Regions from separate parts of the Pseudoalteromonas sp. NZS11_1 genome, predicted to be linked through region 1. Evidence: riboswitches for the same ligand, from Rfam matches in the RefSeq annotation. Region 1 holds a riboswitch; the other holds the start of a gene.
What was found. Region 1 has a riboswitch for lysine ahead of lysC (lysine-sensitive aspartokinase 3). Riboswitches for the same ligand answer to the same signal wherever they lie in the genome.
Positions count from the first base shown of each region.

Region 2: it holds a riboswitch for lysine, as region 1 does, so the genes downstream of both, dapA (4-hydroxy-tetrahydrodipicolinate synthase) here and lysC (lysine-sensitive aspartokinase 3) in region 1, are expected to answer to the same signal.

Region 1 covers NZ_JADYXK010000016.1:35,780-47,817, reverse strand. The annotation lists gene I6F44_RS12395 (2-hydroxyacid dehydrogenase) at 1-91, shown strand, start outside; gene I6F44_RS12390 (sodium-dependent transporter) at 186-1,508, opposite strand; gene I6F44_RS12385 (4'-phosphopantetheinyl transferase family protein) at 1,650-2,408, shown strand; gene lysC (lysine-sensitive aspartokinase 3) at 2,481-3,884, opposite strand; lysine riboswitch at 3,960-4,132, opposite strand; gene nhaD (sodium:proton antiporter NhaD) at 4,234-5,481, opposite strand; gene I6F44_RS12370 (hypothetical protein) at 5,704-6,975, shown strand; gene I6F44_RS12365 (condensin complex protein MksE) at 6,979-7,527, shown strand; gene I6F44_RS12360 (ATPase) at 7,524-10,301, shown strand; gene I6F44_RS12355 (DUF4136 domain-containing protein) at 10,410-10,961, shown strand; gene I6F44_RS12350 (peptide-methionine (S)-S-oxide reductase) at 11,396-11,884, opposite strand.
Region 2 covers NZ_JADYXK010000012.1:91,995-104,032, reverse strand. The annotation lists gene I6F44_RS10655 (spermidine synthase) at 1-550, opposite strand, end outside; gene I6F44_RS10650 (bifunctional GNAT family N-acetyltransferase/hotdog fold thioesterase) at 796-1,689, shown strand; gene I6F44_RS10645 (phospholipase A) at 1,748-2,782, opposite strand; gene I6F44_RS10640 (succinylglutamate desuccinylase/aspartoacylase family protein) at 2,998-4,119, opposite strand; gene I6F44_RS10635 (PLP-dependent decarboxylase) at 4,125-5,330, opposite strand; gene I6F44_RS10630 (2,3,4,5-tetrahydropyridine-2,6-dicarboxylate N-succinyltransferase) at 5,330-6,070, opposite strand; gene dapA (4-hydroxy-tetrahydrodipicolinate synthase) at 6,086-6,970, opposite strand; lysine riboswitch at 7,161-7,360, opposite strand; gene I6F44_RS10620 (DNA-3-methyladenine glycosylase I) at 7,553-8,248, shown strand; gene I6F44_RS10615 (protein adenylyltransferase SelO) at 8,260-9,672, shown strand; gene I6F44_RS10610 (OmpA family protein) at 10,069-11,124, shown strand; gene acnB (bifunctional aconitate hydratase 2/2-methylisocitrate dehydratase) at 11,417-12,038, shown strand, end outside.

The sequences.
Region 1 (12,038 bases):
GCAAGAAGCACTTACCGAAATAGCAAACACAACCGTATTTAACGCGCTTGAAGTAAGTGAAGGTAGGCCTCTAACTAATGAGGTTTTATAAAGACCTAAGCTATACCTAGATAACAGGCACAAAAAAAGCGAATAAGGTGAGCCCTATTCGCTTTTTTTGTTTAAAAATTCACTTTAAATAGAGCTTAACCAAACGCAACATTTGCAAATACCAAGGTCATTAATATTGGGCAAACAAAACGAATATACTGAGCAAACCAGTAATGTACGCCGGTTGTTGCTTGGTGTAATTTATTACCACGCTGCCACATCCACCCTACTGTAATAAAGTAAAACAAGCCCATAAGCGGCAATTGGTATTGAGTAAATAGCATAATAACTAAGCCAAATAACCAATCAAAATTTAGTATAATCGCGCTTGCACACACAAGTACAACGGCGCTTACCGCCCACGTTGCTTTGGTGCGGCTAACGTTGTGGTTTTCGACTAAAAACGCCACCGGAATCTCAGTTGTCGATATAGTTGACGTAACCGATGCGATAGACATTAATACAAAAAACAGTAAACCCACTAATAAACCAATTTCGCCCATGGTGCTAAATAGCGCAGGTAAAATAGCAAAAATAAGTTGCCCTTCGCCAATCAGTTTACCGCCACTAAATACCTCTACACCGTTATGCTGCGCCACATAAATAGCAGGAATAATAAGTAACCCCGCTAAAAAAGCAACGCTGGTATCGAGTAAGGCAACACCGGCTGTGAGCTTTGGTAAATTAGCATCTGGCTGTAAATACGATCCGTAAATCATCATACAACCCACACCTAACGAGAGCGAAAAGAACGCTTGCCCCATTGCGGCAATAATCAAATTAGGGTCGAGTATTTGGCTAAAATCAGGAATTAAATACGCGGCAAAGCCTTCACTTGCGCCATCGAGTGTTGCAATGTAGGCAATTAAACCAACAAGCAATACGAGTAGCAGTGGCATTAAACGGCGCGACCAGGTTTCGATTCCTGATTTAACCCCTTTTAAAATAATACTGGCGGTTAAAATAAGCATAAGCGGCGTAAATACAAAATTACGCAGCACTGAGTCGCTATGTAAAAATTCGCTTGCGCCTGTGAAACCTAAAAAGGTCGTTATGGGTTCAATAGCGTAGGAGAGCATCCACCCTGCTACTATTGAGTAAAAACTTAGCATAACAACCGCGCCCGCAAGACCAATATAACCTGCTGTTGCGCCTACTTTGCGGTTAGTGCTTTGCCATGCATCGCCCAATGCTTTTACCGGGTTAGCTTGTGCTTTGTGACCTAAATAAAGTTCGGTATACAGCGCAGGGAGCGCAAGTAAAAATATAACAATAAAATAAACCAGTAAAAAAGCGCCGCCGCCATGGTTGGCCGCTTGCGTAGGAAAACCCCAAATATTACCTAAACCCACTGCTGCGCCAGCAGCGGCTAAAACAAAACCAAGTCGGCTTTGAAACCCATCACGCACTTGTGCCATACATCTACAAATCTGTTATTATTTTGATTATTGTGAATTAAACCATATTTCATGCCAGCTGAGTAATAAAATTGTACCCAGCCTTTATTAGTGGCGTTAACCGCTCACAATATCAGCGACTTCTTTTGCTTTAGGGCTTTTATGACTGGACACTATTTTAAAAACGCCTTGAGTATTACTTCAACTCAATTGGCAAACTTGTCTTTAGCGAGTAACAGTATTTTATTATTTAATGCTAAAACACTTGAGCTTAGTGACTTTAATTTGCCCGATTGCTTAAGCCCATTTGAATTAACTATTATAAACCGCCGTAAAAGCCCGCCAGCTAAGCAAGAGTATTTAGCGACGCGGTTATTGTTAAAACACCTTATTAAAGTAGCGCAGCCGCAACATGCGCACGTGGCGCTTAATAAAATGAGTACCGAATTTGACGAGGCAAGCTCAAAGCTGCAAATACATGTAAGTGATGATGTTATTAATACCTGTATTTCGCACTCGCATGGTTTAGTTGGGGTAGCGCTAAATCTTGATAAAAGTGAGTTTGGTTTTGATATTGAAAAAGTAAGCCTAAAGCGCCCGTTTGAAAAGCTCGCTAAGCATTTTTACCATAATGATGAAATTACACTTATTACCGAGCCCACTAATACCCAAGCCCAAGCAGATACGTTTTTTAGAATTTGGACATTAAAAGAGTCACTTGCTAAAGCCACCAGCCGCCCTATTGCAAAATTACTTAGCCCTAATGTGTTTGACGAATTACATAGTGCAAAGCTGAGTGCTAGCAGTAATAACGTTACTGTAGTTGATAGTAGTAACAGCAATGTTTGTTTTGATGTGAGTGTGGTGCATAAAAAAAGCATCGACTGGCGATGCTTTTTATTAACCGACTTTGTTAAGTAATTTTGTTAAGTAACTTTACTAGGTGATTTTACTAGGTAACTTTACTAGGTGATTTTCCTGAATAACGATTACTTACGCAGCAAAATCATTTTCTAATAAACGGCTATGAATAGACTGTACTACGTTATCTGACTCAGTTTGCTCTACTAAAAAGCACAGGTTGTGCTTACTAGCACCGTGACAAATTAATCGAATGTTAAAGTCTTTTAGTACACTCATTAAGTTCATTTCGTGTTGGCGTAATTGAATCTCAGAGCCAATAAGTGCCACCAGTGTTAGGTTGTTTTCTACCGAAACATGGCAAAACTCTGCAAGCTTATCTAGGCATTCTTGATCGAGCTCTGGGCGCGATGCGTTCTGCGCGTTATCAAGGGTTATAGCTACGCTGATTTCTGATGTAGTTACCAAATCTACCGATATATTATATTCGCTTAATAGTGTAAATACGCGTGCTAAAAAGCCGCTTGCTAGGAGCATTTCTGGGCTTTTAAGCGTAAGCAATATTTGGTTTTTACGTTGCGTTACTGCGCGTATACCTGGTTGCTGCGATTTTTCGCGCTCAATCCATGTACCGCCACGCTCTGGCTCGCGGCTAGAGCCTACAAATACATTAATGTGGCTACGGCTCGCTGGTAAAATAGTTGCTGGGTGCAATACTTTTGCGCCAAAGGTCGCCATTTCAGCGGCTTCGTCAAAACTTAAACGAGCAATGGGTGTCGCTTTTGCGCATAAACGCGGGTCGGTGCTAAAAATACCCACTACGTCGGTCCAAATATGCACGCTTTTAGCGTTGATTGCTTCAGCTAATAATGCAGCGCTATAGTCAGAACCACCACGTCCAAGCGTTGTTGTTTGACCGTATTCGTCACTGCCAATAAAGCCCTGAGTCACAATTACTTGAGCGTCTAATAACGGGATTAAATGTTCTTTAGCGGCTTGCGCTGTGGCTGCAACATTTGGCGTTGCTTTACCAAATTGGCTGTCGGTTTTAAGCACCTTGCGCACATCAAAGCGATCGGCGTTTAAACCTTGTAAACGCAGCACTTGTGCAAACAAATACGACGACAAACGCTCACCAAAGCTAAGTAGCTCGTCGTGTTGCTGATCGGTTGTTAGTGACTCTTGAGCCAATGTTTGAAATGCTTTTAGGGTTTCGTTAAAGCCAACCGCTAAATCGGCATCTAGCGATAACTCATCTAAAATAGTTTGTTGAATAGCAAGCACACCGTTTATGTGTTCTTGGCGCTCACTTGAGGTAATACTTGGTTTGCACAGTGCAACTAAGTGGTTAGTTACGCCGGCACTAGCGCTCACGGCAACAATACGTACGCTTTTATCTGCAACAATAATTTCGCTACAGCGACTCATCGCTTCAAAGTTGGCAACACTGGTTCCGCCAAATTTGGCAACGATGTAATCTGATTTTGCGCTTAACTCTGTTTGAAGTACTGTTTGTGGCGCTGATTGGGTAGTCATTTAGTCTCCTTTCGCGGTATCCAAACCGCAATAAAACAAGAAGAACTTGGCAAAGGAATGCTTAAAGATAAGTCCACTGCCAGAAGCTCTCCACCTATATTGGTGACAGTTTTGAGGATTCAGCCCCATAAACCGAAAAACAATGACGACGTATCATTATTTTCCTCGGCGAGTACTTCCCTCCTTAATGATCATTGGCTTTCGTCGCCTAACATTAAGTACCTAAGTATCGCACCTCTTCTGAATGCTTTATTAACCAGTGGCTAATAAAACAAAACCCCACTAAGTAGCGGGGCTTTGAAAGTTATCGTTTAGACGTCTAGCTGTCAAGCATTTAATAATTTATGAGTTAAATAAAACTGCCCATGTAATAAGAGCCTGCATAACCTACGGTGTAGCAAATTAATAAATGCAGCGATAAACGCAAGTAGCTCATAAAGGTAAGCGCTTTAACTTTGCTCATGGCAATAATACCCGCAGCCGACCCAATGATAAGCATTGAACCGCCCACGCCCGTTGCATAAGTAAACGACAACCAGTGTTGTTGGCTCATTACTATATCGGCTTTTAATAAAGCAGCAGTAAGCGGTACGTTATCGACCCCTGCTGATAATATGCCCATTAAGTAGTTTGCGTACTCAGGTGCCATTACCGTGTATAGGTCGGTAAATTTACTTAGCATACCAATTTCTTTAAGTGCGCCTACAAGTAAAAGTACACCTACAAAAAACAATAATGTGTCGTATTCTATATCGCGAACAAAATCGATTATGTCTTTGTTTATGTCTTTTTTGCGCATTAAAAATTGCGCTACTAAAAACATCACTGATAAGCCAAACAAGAAGGTTAATAAAGGCGGTACGCTGTAAACTACACTCAGCATAAGTGTGCTCACTACGGTAGATAAAAATATAACAGCGATGGTAATGTCGGTTTTTTCAATGCGGGTTTTACCTGCACCAGCAAACTCAACACGCCCTTTCATACCGATAGATAGTAACGCGGCTAGCAGCATAACGCTTGCAAGTGCTGGCGCTATAAGTAGTAATAAATGAGCAATGGTTACTTTGCCATCTAAAAATATCATTAGTGTGGTTACGTCACCTGTTATTAGCGATACCCCACCTGAGTTAACCCCAAACACAATAAGCGTGGCGTATTTAATGAGCTTTTTAGGTTCAAGTTTTAACGACATAACAACCGCAAGCGATATAAGCGTAGCTGTTACGTTGTCTGAAATCGACGAAAACAAAAATGCAAAACCACCCACTAAAAACATGAGCTTTTTTTCGCTAATACTTTTTGGCATAACGCGGTGAACAATGTTTTCTATAAACCCCTTTGAATTTAAATACGCTACAAAGGTCATTGCAGCCATTAAAAATAACCATAACGAGGCAATTTCTAAAATATTTTCATTTAAAAGGTGTTGAATCGTATCGGGCCTTTGCCCGTGTAGAGGGTATATAAAAAGAAGAATCCAGCAAAGCGTACCAAAAAACAGCGTGGTTTTAGCTTTATTGACATGGATTATATCTTCTATAACGATCAGTAAAAATGCAATCGCTATCAGGGTTAGAATAATCGAGGAAACCATGGTAGTTAAACAACCTTTGATATAGTTTTAAAGAACACACAAATAACATTCCATTTCATGTGCCTATTTTCGGCGCGAATTTTAGCACTGCCTCTATGCAAAAACTATTATTAAATGGTCTTAAAAACGAATACTATATACAGACAAGGTTAATTAAAAATACGTAATAATGAGTCTTCTAAAAGAACTCAATAATAAAATACTAGGATGTTGTAACCTCTTATGATCCCAGCTAAAAAGCTGCTAAACACCATAACCGAACATTGGGGTGTATTAGAGCTATTATTTAAACGTTTTAAAATGGCTGACTTTAGCCTAAAAGACGTACAAAATGCGATTAAGCAAAAGCAGCCCACGTGGTCAAACGAACGCATTTATAAAGAAACAAATCGTTTGTTAAACCAAGATATTTTAATTCCACTGGCTAAATCCTCTCAGCTTGAAATAAATCGTGCCATTGCCGACTTTGCTACGTTTTTACTGCAAGAAGAGCATTTAGGTTTAGCGCAAGAAATTAGCGTATTAGTCGACGACCTTGCACGTTTAGGTAATCGCCTAGATAACGCTGGCGAAATAGAAGACTTTGACGATTTACGCCGCTACAGCCGCATTATGGATGATCGGGTGCGTAAAATAATGAAGCTATACGCACACAACGAAAACGCTATTTTAAATATTGTTGAACAAGCTAAATCTAATAATGCGGTGCAATCGCTGCAAAAGCGTTATAAAGCGGTAATAGAAGCGTTTGACGAATACATAGAGCCAATGCTTGAAATGGTTGATATTCGCGGTGAATTTCATGCATGTTTTACCCTCATTGAAGAGCAAATAAGTAAGCAAATACTGCACATTGAGCGCTCAGGTAAAGCGTACAACGACAAACGCATGCTTGAGCAATTACGTACCCGTATACTCGAAATGCATTTAGTGGGTCGAGAAAGCTTACGTAAAAGTGCCGACATGCTTATGCCGCTACGCGAAGAGTTACGCCGTAATAACTTAATTACTCGCCAAGCAGCCAAAGTACTTGGGCTTGTGCGCAAAAATGGCGTAGACAACATGCTAAGTGCTGTACAGCCACATTTTGTGAGCGACGCGCAGCGATATTCGCTTGGTCAGCAACGTCATATTGTGGCTTACATGGCAAGCTTGGTTGAATTTGAACACGAAGAATACCAATTGCCTGACCAGCAAGACGTGCCTGCATTTGTTACGCCTAATATTCCTGACTACAACGATGTTAAAACCAGCTTTGCTAAGCGCTTTAATAAAAAACGCAAAAAGCCGCAGCCCTTGCTGCAATTTTTAGACGAAAGCTACCCAAATCTCGATGCCGACGAAATGCTATTTTTGTATCAAAAATTAGTCAGCGACAGCGATATTAAAATAATTCAAAGCGATGAAAAAGCCCGCGTAAAAATTGCCGGTCAGCACTTTTCTTTATATCCATTTAATTCAGAGCCTCAGCCAGATTCAAAGGCAGGTAAATAAACCATGACACACATAAACTTAGACGAGCTAACCCACCTACAAGCCATTAATAAAAAATTAGTAGCGGGTTATCACATTTGCGAGCAAGACAACGTAATGTGGCAAGAGCTTGACCAACACATAGAAGACTACACCGCCCTATTTACCGCTTTAGGTAACGATTTAAAACGCGACAGCCGTGGCTTTTATTATTTTGGTAGCGACGAAAGCACACCCAATATGGGCAAAATATCTCGCGCTATCGCGCTCACTATTTACATTTTAATTGAGCACTACGCCAATACGGGTAAAGACCCAATGCGCGCATTGTTTGACGACGTAAACGATTTAGAGCTTATGCAAACGCTGGTGCAAATTAACAAACATTTGTTTGATCAGCTTGAGATATTTTCGGGATCTGATTTGCGCAAAGACGTTTACCTGCGCATGGTGCGCTTAGGTTTAGCCCGTGAAGTAGAAGGCGGCTTTATGCTACAAGCGCCAATTCACCGCTACATAGATGCACTCATGGAAGTAAACGAAGAAACCTACATTACAGAGGACGAGGAATGAAAAATCTATATGGACTAAGTAAACTCGCCCTACTTAACACTGCAGGCTATGCAAAATGTGTGATTCCGCTTGATAAAAGCAGCTCTATTTGCGCGCCCAATAACACAGGTAAAAGCTCAGTTATTAACGCCCTGCAGTTTCCGCTTATTAACGATTTGCGCTTAACAGAATGGGACGGACACGATTTAGATGAAACCCGTAAGTTTTATTTTTCATCCGATCAGTCGTACATTTTGCTCGAAGCTAACTTGCCTCATGGCTCGGTAGTAATAGGCGTTGCGGGACTTGGTAAAATTGCCGGTTACGCGCATCAGTACTTTTGTTATCAAGGAAAGCTTGATTTAGAGCAGTACACGCAAGGTAAAACTATTATTAAATTTACCAAGCTGTTCAACCATTTAAAATCGCTTAACTACAACCCTATTGAGCTTAAAGCACAAGAGCTAAACGCGCTACTGACTGGCGGTGCAACGCCTTTTGACGGCGACATTAACTTAAAAATGATCCCGCTTAACAATGTGCAAGACTCTTCTATTTATAAAGAAATATTTAGACGTATTCTTAACTTACACAAATTAGGCGCAAGCGACGTAAAACGCTTTATGCTACGCGTGTTTGAACGCCATATGTCAAACTCTAAGGTCGACTTTTATGAAGTATGGCGCCGCTCGTTTGATAAAGTAAATCGCTCAAAACGCGAATTAAAAGCCCTTGAGTCAATGCAAGAGCCAATAGCCGCGCTTGAATCAATGCTTGAAAACCAAACCGTGCTTAAAGGTAAATTAGCCGCATACGCACCTAAAATTGACCAAGCACTGATTGATTTTGATACCTATCAAGAATCGCAACTTAATGAGTTGGGCATTGCGCTTGAAGATATTGAGCACGAAAAACACGAGTTTGAGCAAAAGCAAAGCCTATACGTACAGCAATCGCGCGACATAGAGCGCAGACAAACACAAATTGAGCAGTGGTTTTTAGATTACGATGCGCTTAAAAGCGAATTTGAACTGGTAAATAAAGCCACTCTTAAAACCAGCCTGACTCAGTTAAAGCAAGATTACGAGTCGCTTTCGCACTCTATAACCAGCGCACAAGGGCAAAGCCTGCACACGCTTGACTACCGCATTAGCGAAACACAAAAACAAATTAAGAGCTTAAAGCTGCAACTTAAAAACCTTGAGTTTAATTTGTTTACCCGTATGCGCGAAGACCTCTCGTTAAAAGAAGTAGAAGAAATATCGCGCATTTTAAACCCAGATATTCTCTCGTTTGCGACCACCACTAATGGCGATATAACCATTGATGACGAAGACGCGTTTGGGGAGTTTTTATCGCTATTAAGTGAAAACGTTAAAGGCGGTGTATTAACGCTACCAGGTGCGAGCATTAATCTCAAAAAGCTCTCGCCTGTGCAAATGCAAAGCGGCGAAAACAAGGAGCAATTAACCGCTCAGCTAAATGCACTTGAGCATTCACTTAAAGAGTTTAAGCAACAACGCGATGTTGCAGCAAACGTTGCCGACAAGCAAAAAGAAAAAGACGCGCTATACGATGAGCTTATGAGCGCAGAGAGCGCCCTAAAACGCTTAGAGCAGTTTGATATAATGCAACAGTCGGTTGAAGCGCAAGCCATGCTAAAAGAGCAGTTATTAGCTGAGCGCGAACAAGTTGACGACTACCTGCAAGATATTCAAAAAAATAGTGGCTCAATTGCCGATCGTCGCTCGTTAATTAAATCAAAACAAGAGCAAATTAATCGCCAAACTGAGCGCTTACGCCAAGTTAAAAGCGAGCGAATTGACCACACGCTTGATTTGTACAGCGGCAAAGTGACCCCGTACATGATTGATATTGCGGTCGACTTTGATAACTTAAGCGATCTTGTTCATCACTTTAATAAAGACTGCCAAGAGCTGCGTAATTTTGACATAAACGTACGCAACACTTATTTGCATGTATATAACGCGGGTATTACTAAATTCGACAACGAAAATGACGAATACACTAAATACCAAAAGCTAATAAGCGCCTTTCATAATATTGATAACGAACGCGACGCTGTTGAACGCCAAGCACGCGTTGCGCTTACCGAAGTGGCCGCAACTATTAAAGGCTTGCGAGAAGACTTAGACCGCCTTCGCCGCGAAATGAATAGCTTTAATAAAGGCATAAGCCAGCACCGTATTTCAAACCTGCAAGCGTTTAAAATTAACGTCATACCGCGTAAAATGCTGGTTGATAGTATAGATACCATTATCAGCACGTCGCATCAGTTTGAGCAAGGTGACACACTTGATTTACTGAGCCAAGAACCGTACAGCGAAAGTGCGGTAAACGAAGCGAAAGATCACTTAATTAAACTCGCCTCAGATAAAGCGGGTTTAACGCTTACCGATTTATTTGATATTCGATTTGAAGTAGTTAACCGCGCAGGTGAAACAGAGCACTTTGAAAAAATAGATTCGGCGGGTTCAAACGGCACACGTATTACGATTAAGTTATTGTGTGGCATGTTGTTTATTCGTTACTTATTGAGTGACCAGGAACAAAACCTATACCGTATACCTATTTACATAGATGAAGCGGCCGACATTGACCCACAAAATCAAAAAGCAATTATAGAAACCGCACTAAGCTTTGGTTTTGTGCCTATATTTGCCTCAGTTAAACCACAAATAAGTTGTGACTACATTGTGCCTATTCGCTCGGTAAAAGACGGTGCACAAAACTGGGTAGATGAAAAAGATTGGATTGAAGTTGAACACAATTAATTGGCCGTTAAGGCAAACCAACTAAACTAAAATATAGGACGTTTAAATAATACACATTTAAACTATGTGTGTTATTTTAAATTAATGCATTTTATTGGAGCAAACGTAATGAAAAATATACTTATTGTTGCAGCGCTAGCACTTCTTACAGCCTGTACACAAACCCCAGATTGGGATTACGATAAATCAGCTAACTTTAGTAATTTTAAAACATTTGCTTGGGTAGAAAACGCCAGCCTAACTAAAGACACAAATAACTATCAAATTAATGGCCTAATGGAAAAGCGTGTTCGCACTGCCGTTAATGCAGAATTGAGCCAAACACTAGGTATGAGCTTAGTTGATGCAGCGCAAGCTGATGTACTTGTTAACTATCATGCATCGGTAGATAAAGAGCTTGAAGTAGATAACTTCAATATAAACTACCGCCCGCATTGGGGTTATTGGGGTACTGGTTTTCAACGCGATACAACTGCGCGTGAATACGAAGTGGGTACACTGATTATTGATATTGTAGACCGTGAATCTAACCAGCTAGTATGGCGCGGCGCAAAAGAAGGTCGATTAAAGAAAAATCAATCGCCAGAACAACGTGAAACATCAATTAATAAAACAGTGAGCGAAATTTTAAGTAACTTCCCGCCGCAAAAGCAGCAGTAAGTTAAAATTAGCTATAAGTAAGTTTTAAAAGAGCTCACAGTACGTGAGCTTTTTTGTGGGTGTGTATTTTTGGAACTTTTAAAATAAAGTTATTACGAGCTGCGCTCGTCACGTCAGCAAGCTGCACGTCTACAAAAAACACCGCGTCAAACTTTACCTGTAGGCGCTAAGCTTGCTTGCGCGAGAAGCGATAGCTTCTAATTACTTACTTTTATAGGGCTATATTCAACCTTAAATTACGAGCTACGCTCGTCACGTCAGCAAGCTGCACGTCTACAAAAAACACCGGATTAAACTTTACCTGTAGGCGCTAAGCTTGCTTGCGCGAGAAGCGATAGCTTCTAATTACTTTATAGCGCTATATTCCATCTTAAATTACGAGCTGCGCTCGTCACGTCAGCAAGCTGCACGTCTACAAAAACACCGCGTTAAAGTTACGATTTATACTTATGCAGTAACTCAAGCGGTATATGACAGTAATCATCAGGGTGATTAGTTAAGCGGTCTTGATGCTCAGGATCGCTTGGCACGTAGTTAGTTAGCAGCTCGACCCCTACCACAATTTTATCAGCATCACTTCGCTGGCTTATATAATTGCTAGCGACCTTTAAATGATCTTGGCTTTTGCTATAAATGGCAGTGCGATATTTAGGGCCTACGTCATCCCCTTGTTTGTTAACGCTATACGGATCAATAATCTCAAAAAAGAAGCCAAACAGCTCGTTTAAGCTAACCTCTTTTGTACTAAATATTACTTTTACACACTCAGCATAACCGTCGTATTCGCCTTGTGTATTATCATTTTTTCCATTAGCCCGCCCTGCTTCAGTACTTATTACACCAGGTAAGTGCTTTAAAAACTCTTGCACGCCCCACAGGCAGCCACCTGCAAAGTAAATAGTATCTTGCTGTTTTATATTCATAATAAATGTGACCAAATTTGTTAAATGCATTAACTTTGCAAATGATTATCAAATGCAGTTTTTAATGAATTAATGTACAATCGCGCCAAAATCGCAGTTGTTTAATTGAATTATTTTATCACGCCTTAAAAGTGTGTTCTGAATTTAATTGTTA
Region 2 (12,038 bases), on a different contig from region 1:
TTAAAGCCGAGTAGATTTTTTTATAAAATGCCTCTTCAAATAAAAATCGAGGTGCATCTATTTGGCTAAATAAATCTAGAATAACCCAATCAACATTTAGCGCACTTTTTAAAACCTGTTGCGCATCGGCGCAAAGCAGTTGCTCATTTTTATTTGACGAAAAAAACTGGGTATAGCAATCAATAATATCGGCGTTTTTTTCAACCGATGTTATTTGTGCTTTAGGGTATTTATACTGTAAATAATTACGAATTGCTCCACCGCCAAGGCCAAGTTCTAACACATTTTGTGGCGGCTTAAGAGTTTGCCAATGCTTATCTAAGTACAATAAATGCGGAAAAAGTAATAAGCTCGGATTATTTAAATCAATAACAGATTGAAGGGTGTCGTTAATAAGTAACCAGCGTAACTGCTCGTGCTCACGTACTTGAATGTGATCACCACTGCATTTATGCCAATATATTAACTGACCAATGCTGTGGCTATTTTCAATAAATTGATCGCTTAGCAAACCCGTCAGTGAATTTATATAATTGATTTTTTCAGTCATATTCTCAGCATAAACTAGCAACGTTAAAGCGCAATGCCCTTTGCTATTATTTTTTACGTTATTTTGCAGGCATCACCAAAGTCGTATTTGCAGTTTTTTTAGGATGGAGTATGGTATTTGCCATAATAATACCAATCAATTTAATTATTTTATTTTTTTAGCTTGGTAGATAACCAATACGATTAGTATAACGCCGTAGCCTTTTTTGACTTTTATTTGCGGCTTATATAACAACAGGAGTATGTATGTTTCAGGTAAGCACCCCACAAAGTAGCGAAGATTGGCAAGCGTATTATCAATTGCGTTGGCAGGTATTACGCGCGCCTTGGGGCGAGCCTCGTGGCTCTGAACAAGACGATATGGAACAAGATTCTGAGCATCGCTTTATAAAAAATAAAGAAGGTGAAGTGCTAGGCGTAGCACGTTTGCACTTTAACAATCATGAGCAAGCACAAGTGCGTTATATGGCAGTTGCTGAGGGTAATCGTAACCAGCATATTGGTAGTCGCTTACTGCACGAGCTTGAAAAAATTGCATGGGTTCAAAATGCCGGTGAACTTGTATTGTTTGCACGCGAACGAGCACTTGAGTTTTATAAGCGCCACGGTTATGAATTAAAAGAAAAAGCGCATTTAGCGTATGGTGATGTTCAACACTTTAAAATGGTAAAGCAAAAGCCATGTGAACCAGGTTGGTTCCGCCACCCTAATTGGACGCAAGTACTACAAAATATATGGCGTGAGTCTATTCCAATTAGTGACGCGATGGGCATTAAGGTAGAAAGCTATACCGATTGGCAATTTACAACCAGTGCCGACCTTGACGCTAACTTAAACCTACATAACACGATGTTTGCAGGGTCTATTTATAGCTTGGCCACGCTAACAGGTTGGGGCGCTACGTACTTAGCACTTAAAGAAGCTGGGCTTGAAGGTAATATTGTATTGGCCGATGCTAACATTAAGTACTTAAAACCGCTTACTACAGACCCACGTGGTTGTGTTGATATACAAACATGTAAGGGCAAGTTAAGCGATTTAGAAACCGACGGTAAAGCAACCTATATTGTGCCTGTTACTATTTATGATGGTGACAATGTAGTTGCAGAGTTTGAAGGTGTGTTTGCGGTTAAAAAATAATTGTTTAATGTCGAAAAACAAAAAGCCAAGCAATGCTTGGCTTTTTTGTGAGCTCGTTTTATAACAAGTCAGTTAATAATATACCTACACCAATACGTTCTACATCCGCGTTGTAATCAATTAAGCTTTCGCCATAACCGTTAAAATATTGTGCATAACCACGAACGCGACCCCATAACGGAAATGACCAGTCGAGTTGAATTGCACCACGGTTTTCTGAATTTAAGTTGTTACGCGTCATGAAGCTAAATTCATGATCGTTAAGACGGTATGCACCACTAAATTCAAAATAGCCCATGTATTTGTATATGTCTGGGTTGTCGTCGCCTTTAGCTTCTAAAACGTTGTCTTTTTCGTCCTCAGCTATGCGGTACCAAGGTTTAAAACTAAAAACAAAGCCTCTGTTTTCCCAAATAAAGTCTGCATAAATACGGTTCCACGAACGCGAGTTTGGCTGGCTGCGACCATTTGATTGATGCGAAATACCTAGTGAAATTGCCATTTCGTCGCCCCATAATACGTTTTCTGGGTCGAGGTAGTTTATCCAAAATATTTCTGGTTCGTAGTTGGTTTCACGAAATGGAGAAGAGATTTCTGAGTTATAAAGCTGCCAGTAAGATTGCAGAGTAAAGCCAAAAAATATGGCTTGGTCTTCATCAGAAAAATCATCATATAGAGGCACTTTGATTGAAAGCTGGTATTTTGCTTCTAGGTTGTCTAGTGGCTCACCATCGTTATCATCTGTTAATTCGTCAAAACCATCAAAAGGGCGATCGTTTGGGTGTGATACGTACGAAAGCGGTAAAATATAGTTACGCTTATGTGGCGTAATTACGTTTCTATTTTTTTTACCGACTTCTTCTCGAGCTTGGCGTTTATCAAGCGCGGTAAGTTGTTTGTTTTCTTCAAGAGCTGAACACTTTTTACGAAGATCGTCTAATGTCTGTTTACCGTCTCCGCCAATTACTTCATTTAAAATACACTGCTTTACAAGTTCGATGTCGTTATCTTGCTCGTTTGTAGAAACTTCTTCTTGTGCGAAGGTCGCTGTACTTATTAAGGCAGAAAGTGTGATCCAGTGGCGCCAGCTCATTGTAATTCCTTGTGAGTTCGGGTTGTTGTATGCGTTAATTTAATTATAACGTCTTTTTACATATGTAACGGTGAACTTTTACTGAATTTGTATTCACAGCAATCATTATACGTATATAAAGTAAATATAGATCAGAAAAAAAGCGACCTAGGCCGCTTTTTTAATGCAGATTAGTTATTTTAGCTAATCTGCTCTCACGCAATGAGAAGGGTGAGCTAAAGCTCAAATATGTTAGTAAAAAACTTATAAAGCTCGGTGCCTTGGTTAACACTCGCTGAGGCAAAGTGCAAAATGGCAATTGCATCGCAATCTAGAGTAAGTGTCTGCAGTGGTTGCTCGCTTAAGTAGCGTTCCATCCGTAAAATATTAGCAATAGGCTCACCAGCTTTAATGTGCCCGCCAAGTGGTGCTATGTATTCAACCATACCGCCAATGGGGGCGTAGTAAGCAAAATAGTCATCTAAATTACACGCATAACGAGTAATATCAGCAGGGGTATTCGTTGCGTTTTGCAGTACGCCTTTGTGATTTAAGTAACTTAAAATGCTGTTAGCATCGTTTAGTGCTTCTTTTAAGTCTATTTTTTCTTGGCTGCCTAGCTCTACAGTAAATGCTTCTACAGGTATTGATAATTCGCGACCTTGCCCGCTAAGTGCATCACTTAAATGCCACCATGGGCAAAAGTTAGCTTCGTCCATAGCGCCGTCAAAATCACTAGGAATAAGCAGTACATGTTCAATATTAAAATAGCGCGCGCTGTCGGTTGCATAAGTTGGGCAGTACAAGTGTTTGCTTGAAATAGGGCCTGTGTGTAAATCGAGTACTATATCAGCCTGATGAGCGAGCTTTTGTAAGTTAAGCGCAATGCGTTTACCCGTATTAAGTAAATAAGCAGGGCCGTTGAGTTTGCTGTCTACTTCGTCAATAAGCGCCTGTTTAAAGTTACTTTTTAATGTAGCGTCATCATACTGAGTATGATTTTTTGCAAACTGCGTCACTAAATTTTTATTGTAGTGGTACATGCGATTCCAATTAGTACCCGTAATCGGGTCGAACCTACCAAGGGTAAACTCGCCAGATTTTTGATTGCAACCAATTGGGTTGGCATAGGGTACTAATGTAATATCGCCATTAAGATTAAGGTGTTTTAATTGCTCAAGTAGCTGAAAAATAACCGCGTTACCTTGCACTTCAGCGCCATGCATATTGGCCTGAATATAAACACTAGGTCCTGTGCCATCGCCTTTTAAGCGATAAACAGGAATTGTAAGTGGTAAGCCGTTTGCAACTTCCCCTACTACAATGTTCTCTTGGCTGATGTGGGTTGTATTACTCATAGTTATTACCTTAAATAATGACTGGCATTTTCAGCTTGGCGAACACAGGTAAGCTCACCGTTTTGCAGGGTATACTCGGCAGCTAGCTCGTGGCATAAAAAATACGGCATACTTTCGGTAAAGCCGTAAGCACCGCATTGGCTAAACACTAGCCAGTCGTGCTCATTTAAATCGCTTGGTAGGTTATGCTCACCCAAGCAATCAAGCGCGGTACAAAGCGGCCCGTATAAAGTGACCGCTTGAGTTTTTGCATTGGACTCGCGCAGTAACGCAGCAGGGAAATCTTGACTGGTAACAGCGGGGCGCAATAGGTGATTTATACCGCCGGTTAAAATGACTTGTTCTTGATTGTAGTTTTGTTTGCGTTCGACTACTGGGTTGGCGTAATGACCGCATTCGCCAACGGCATAGCGACCAAGCTCCATCCACAACTCTTCTACACCCGCATCACTTTTAATTTTAGCGAGCGCAGCTATTAAATCATCCCAATCAAGCGTTGCTTCATTTTGTGTATAAGGAATACCTAAACCGCCACCTAAATCTAAAACTTTAAGATTGATGTTTAAATCGCTGGCAAGTTGGCTAAGTGGTGCAATCATTTGTGACCACAATTCGCTTAGCTTTTGCGTGCTAAGCATGTTGCCCCACTGAAAAATATGTAAGCCGTCAAACTTAAGTGTAGGGTAGTCGGTTACATTGAGTGCTTGCCACTCATCACAACCCAAACCAAACGGCGTAAGGCTGTCGCCGCCCAGTGGGTTTTTTTCATCTTCAGGCCAGCGTAATTGCACTCGCAGTAATACTTGTAACTGCGTATTTTGTAGTTGCGCTTGTTGGTTTAACCAACGTACTTGATTGAGGCTTTCGGCTACGAATATACGTACTCCGCGCTCAATAAAGTGTTTAATTTGTTTAGGGCTTTTTGCAGGCCCTGTGTTGAGCACGCGCTGTGAGCTAATACCTTGTGCTAGCACTTGCTCAAGCTCACCTTTACTTGCTACGTCAAAATTAAAGCCAGCGCTGTCTAAGCTTTGAATAATTTTAGACAGTGGATTTGCTTTTACCGCGTACCACAGTTTTACATCGGTTTGCGCAACTAAACGTGCAAGATGCGCGTTTAGTTGATCTAGGTCGTAAACAAAAAAAGGTGTATCAAGTTGTTGTGTAATTGTATTTACAGCGGTTTTGATAGGCGTGCTCAAAAAGCTCATTATCGTAAAACCTCTTCAAGCAATAATGATGCATCGCTTTTTTCGTCGCGGTATTTAACTATTAACGCACACGACATGCTTAGGCCTTGCTCGCGCGCCCACTCGTTTGAAGCAGGGCGAGAGCCCGGTATTACAATGGCATATTCTGGGATTGGCTCGCCTTTATCAAGTTGGCGCTCGTTTACGCAGTCGTATACCGGAATAGTTGCTGATAAACGCACGCCTGGGGCAAGTACTGCGCCTTTTTTAATAACTACACCTTCAACAATAATACAGCCAGCGCCAATAAAGGCGTCGTCTTCTACAACTACTGGGCTTGCACCAATTGGCTCAAGTACACCACCAAGCTGCACTGCAGCACTTAAATGTACGTTTTTACCTACTTGTGCACACGAGCCAACTAATGCGTGGCTATCTACCATTGTGCCTTCGTCGATATATGCACCAATGTTTACATACGCTGGTGGCATAATAATCGTGCCTTTAGCAACATAAGCACCACGGCGAACACTAGAGCCACCCGGCACCATACGTACGCCATCGTCAGTACTAAATTCTTGCGGAGCTAAGTTATGCTTATCAACAAAACCACCGGCAAACTCAGTATTAGTGCCATTTTTAAAGGCATCCAAAATGCCTTGTTTTACTTCTACGTTAGCTTGCCATTGGCCGCTTTCGTTTTGTGATGCTGCGCGTACTGCGCCCGATTCTAAATTATTTAATAGTTCTAACCAGCTCATTATAAAAACCTGTATTTAATGCCAAGATAAAATGGTGTTGTTTGCAGTTGTGATGCAATCGGTTTGAGTTAACTCAAGGTGTGTTAAAGGTGGACGAAGTTGCGGGCTGCTTAAGCGACCTTGCAAATGCATCAATACCTTTACGGGAATAGGGTTTGCAACAGCAAATAGGCTATTAATAGCGCTTGACCACTGGGCAAATAAATTAGGGTGTTGACCACTTAAGCTGCGTTTAACAAACTCGTGAGTTTGTGCGGGCCATGCATTTGCAGCTACCGACACTAACCCTTTTGCGCCAGCTTGAGCAAAATAAGGCATTAGCGCATCGTCGCCACTAAAAATAGCTAAATTAGGTGCAGCTTGGCGATAAGCTTCAAACTGAGCAATGCTGCCGCTCGCTTCTTTTAACGCCCATAAATTTTTATTATTTTGTAAGTTTTGAATTGTTGCCGTTGGAATGCTAACAGCACTTCGACCCGGTACGTTATAAAGCATACACGGGTGAACACTTGCATTAAGTAGGCTTTCAAACCAATGAGTTTGACCTATAGCGCCAGGCTTTGCATAAAGCGGTGAGCCAAGTAAAAAGCTATGAATTGGGAGTGTATTACAGTAGTTAACCCACTCAATTTGTTGCTTTAAGTTACTACCGCCCACAGCAACCATGAGTGGTACTGCTGGTTTTAGCTGGCATACGTGTTCAACAATGGCTTGTTGCTCTTTTAGCGTTAGTGCTAAACCTTCGCCCGTGCTGCCAAGTAGTAAAATACCGTTATGCGCTGCTTCTTGATTGCTAACCAGTTTAGTTAACGTGTTGTAGTCAACATCGCCGTGTTGATCAAATGGCGTTACGAGCGCGGTCCACAATGAGTAGTCGTTTAAATTGAAGTTGTTGATCATCTCTCACGAACTTATAATTTGTACCAACTTTATTAAAAGCGTGATCATTTTAGCGATAACTAATTTAATGCAATTGGTATTATTCGAAGAGTTAAAAAGCTTTATGGAAGGAGCCGCATTAACGTCGTTCGAACTAATAATTCGAAGAGCGAATGGGCTTAAAATAATAGGGCGCACGGCCTTAATATTTAAGACCAGAAGCTCTCCACCAAACTAATAAGCTGCTTTTATAAGCAGCTATTGGTGACAGTCGCTAGGGTTCAACCTAGTCGCCCGAAATAAACACCTCGCAAAAGTGGTTACTTCTCGGCGTTAATTCCCCTCACGTATGCTCACTGGAGTTTGCGCTCCTAACATACGCTACCTGAATAACGCACCTCTTCTAGCCCTTTACACCTGTTTGTAGAGTAAAAACTTACAAACCTGTGCAATTTAAATAGGGTAATTACGGCGATTAAAGCATTTTAGCCGTCTAGGTGTCAAGCGACTAAATGCATATTCATTCATCCATAATGGGAGTGGTTACGTATTGGGTGCTTTTCTCGTACACTAGCAATATAAGTAGTGAGGTATTTAATTAGTATGGAAAAATTTAGCGATATTTATAAGCGAGCGGTAGAGCGAAAAGGCTCCGAAAAAATGCTTAAGTTATTACTTGCAAAACCGCTATCTAAAAAACAACTAAGCACGTTAAGTGACGACGATTGGCTTGAGGAATTTACTCGAAAAGTATTTCAAAGCGGCTTTTATTGGTCAGTCATTAATAATAAGTGGCCAGGCTTTAGAGAGGTTTTTTGGGATTTTAGCGTTGATAAGTTATTAATGATGCCACCTGATATGCTGGAACAAAAAGCAACGGATGAGCGAATCGTTCGTAACTATAAAAAAGTAAAAACAATTACCGAAAATGCTTACATGATCCACGAAATAGCAGGGGAACATGGCAGTTTTAGCCAGTTTGTCGCTAATTGGCCAGCAGACGATATTATTGGTTTATGGGCGTATTTAAAAAAACATGGTTCGCGTTTAGGCGGAAATACAGGACCTTATGCGCTACGAGCACTTGGTAAAGATACTTTTTTACTATCACGCGATGTAGAGAATTACTTACGTGCTCATAAAATTATAGACGGCGGCTTACAAACTAAAAAATCACTGAGTGCTGCCCAAGCTTTTTTTAATGAAATGCAAAAGCAAAGCGGCTTAAGTATGCAAGAGTTAAGTTTAATTGTTGCTTATGGCGTTGGTGACAACCGTGTTGGTATAAGTCAGCAATAATAGGAATTACCATGAAATTAGTGCCAAGATACACAGACATTACGGAAAACTTTGCGATAGAAGATTTCCCTGCAAGTGTTGCCTTTCCTCAGTTATTACTGTGGAACGAGAGCTTAGCAAAAGAGTTTAATATTAACGTTGCAGCTGATTTGCGTGCTAGCACTTTTAGCGGTAACGAAAAACAGGCGATTCCTGCAGTAGCACTTGGTTACTCTGGGCACCAATTTGGACATTTTTCACCACGTTTAGGCGATGGGCGAGCGCATTTACTGGGCGCTATTAATGATGATAAAAACCAGTTGTGGGATATTCAATTAAAAGGCTCTGGTGCTACTCCTTACTCAAGAGGGGGAGATGGGCGTTGTGCACTTGGTCCTGCTATTCGTGAATACGTAATGAGCGAGGCAATGCATGCACTAGGCATTAAAACCACACGCTGCTTAGCGGTTGTTGGTAGTGGTGAAACGGTTTATCGTAATCCGCCACAAGCGGGCGCCATAGTGACTCGTTTAGCAACGAGCCATATTCGTGTTGGCTCGTTTCAATATTTAGCGACGCAAGGCGATGTTGAAGGACTTAAAAATTTAGCCGATTTAGCTATAGAGCGACACTACCCAGAAATAACAGATACAGGATCGCAGCGCTATTTAGCATTTTTAGGCGCTGTGATTAAAAACCAAGTTAAGCTAGTTGTGAGCTGGATGCGTGTTGGCTTTATTCACGGAGTAATGAATACCGATAATACGCTAGTAAGCGGAGAAACCATTGATTACGGCCCGTGTGCCATGATGAATAGCTTTGACTTTGATACTGTATTTAGCTCTATCGACAAACAAGGTCGGTATGCATTTGGTAATCAACCTAATATAGCTAACTGGAACTGTGCTCGTTTAGCTGAGAGTTTAATACCGCTTATCAGCGATGATGACGAACAAGCTGTTTCGTTAATGACGCCATACATTAATAGCTTTGCTGAGCAATTTAATACTGAGTTTACGGCTATGTGGGCACAAAAACTGGGTTTAAATGAATCTTGCAATAGTAGTGGCGAGTTAATCGCAGAGTTGTTAACACTATTAAAAGATAACCAGCTCGATTACACCAATACTTTTGATGCGCTTACTGAATCCTTAAAAGAAGAAGTAGTAATAATACCAGAGTCGCTAATTGAATGGAGAGCTAAGTGGGTAAGCTTAACCGACGATAATAGTTATGAAGTAATGAGAACTGCAAATCCTCGTGTAATACCGCGTAATCATGTGATCGAAGAAATAATTGCACAATATAACGCTACTGGGTCTAGTGAGTTGCTACAGCGCTTTATAAAAATAGCCAGTAACCCGTATTCTGACAGTGAAAAATTATCAGAATTTCAAGCTACGCCGATAAATGAGAATGATTACCAGACTTTTTGTGGTACTTAACTCTTAACTTTAAATATAACCACATGATTAAAAAGAGTCATTTTTTAATCAAACATGCGCATATATCTAGGGGAATGTTAATTCTGGTGGTATTATGCGCCGAATTAAAGCCAAGCAATGTTTCTTTGCATTTACATTTATAAGTGCATTTAATTTAATTGCTCTTACATTCCTTGCTAAGTACTAATTTACAAAAAACTACTATATTTATTTTTCAATAAAGTTTTAATTTCGCCTATAGTAAGTGGATGTGTGTTGTGACTGGGCATAGAAAAAAGTTATAAACTTTATTTTTCGTTAAGTATTGATTAACAAAGGCTCAGTTAGTCTATATAAAACTGATTGAGCTAGTATCGATTAGCTACAATTTAAAATTGTTCAAATGGGAAGAAAACAATGAAATTAAAATCACTTACAATTGCAATCGCGTTGGCTGCAACTAGCGCATCTACATTCGCTGCTGATAAAGAAGAAGGTTTCTACATTGGCGCATTTGGCGACTACTATGACGCATCTTGGAAAAACATGCGTGCTCAAGCTGGTCTTGACGTAAATGAATCAACTGGCTGGGGTGTTGAAGCCGGTTACCGTTTCAGTGATTACTGGAGCGCACGTCTTGAATATGCAGATATGGATTTTAATGCTTTTGATAAAGTTGCTGGCAACCGCAACAGTATTGATGGCGAGCGTTACGGTATTGATGCTCTTTACCATTTAAATGGTGGTCCTTTCTACGGTCTTTTCGGTATTAAAGAAATGGACGTAGTAGATGACAACACATTCTTAAATGCAGGTGTTGGTTACCAACATTTCATTACAGATGGCTTATTTGTAAATGCTGAAACAGCTGTATACCAAGGTCTTGACCGTGGCTACACAGATGTAGGCGCTAAAATTGGTATTAACTACTTATTCGGCCAAAATTCAGCTCCTGTAGAGCCAGTTAAACCAGCTCCAGAAATTGTTGAAGTAGCTGTAGCTCCTACAGATAGCGACAACGACAACATTGCTGATGCAGATGATAAGTGTGCTAACACACCTATGACTGATGCAGTTGATGGCACTGGTTGTACTTTATATGAAGATAAAGAAGTAACTGTAAGCTTATTAGTGACTTTCCCTAACAATGCTTCAGCAGTATCTACTCAGTACTTAAACGATATTGAAAAAGTATCTGCATTCTTAAAAGAGTACCCAGATACAACAGTACTTTTAGAAGGTCACACTTCTTCTGTAGGTAAAGCAACTTACAACAAATGGTTATCTAAAAAACGTGCTGATGCAGTAGCTAAGCAATTAGTTTCTGATGGCATTGCTAAAGACCGTATTACTACAGTTGGTTTAGGTGAAGAGCGTCTTAAAAATGATGCAAACACTAAAGCTGCAAACGCAGAAAACCGCCGTGTAGAAGCGCATATCAAAACTATCAAAAACGTTAAAGTTTTACGTTAATTAAATAGTTTGTAATAAAAACCCAGCCAAGTGCTGGGTTTTTTTATGCCTGTAATAAATTAATATTGGTTAATGGTAATGATTCTTACTTAACAAGTATTCATGAAAATAGTTTTTACTACAACCACTATTCATAGTATTTATAATCGGTATAATCAGTTGCGTAACTGGATGGATTTTCATCTATCCATAAAAGCTTTATAATTACGCGTTAGAATACTATAAGTATTGGGTAACTTATTTGCGCTTGAAGCGCTACCGGATACTTTCACGTCACCAAGAGGGCAATATTGTGCTACAAGAATATCGTAAACACGTAGAAGAACGTGCCGCGTTAGGTATCGTACCAGCGCCATTAGATGCTCAGCAAACTGCTGATCTTATTGAATTAATCAAAACTCCACCTGCAGGTGAAGAAGAATTCATTTTAGATTTGTTCATTCAGCGTATACCAGCAGGTGTTGATGATGCTGCTTATATTAAAGCGGGCTTCTTAGCAGCTGTAGCTAAAGGTGAAACTAATTCTCCACTTGTTTCTAAAGAAAAAGCGGCAGAATTATTAGGTACAATGTTGGGCGGTTACAATATCGCACCAATGATTGACCTACTTGATGACGAAACACTTGCACCAATCGTAGTTAAAGGCCTTTCAAATACATTACTTATGTTTGATGCGTTTTACGATGTAGAAGAAAAAGCAAAAGCAGGTAATACATTCGCTAAGCAAATTATTGAGTCTTGGGCAAATGCAGAATGGTTTACTAATAAACCAGCTGTTGCTGAAAAGATTTCAGTTACTGTATTTAAAGTAACTGGCGAAACAAATACTGATGACTTGTCTCCTGCACCAGATGCATGGTCTCGTCCAGATATCCCACTTCATGCTTTAGCAATGCTAAAAATTGAACGCGATG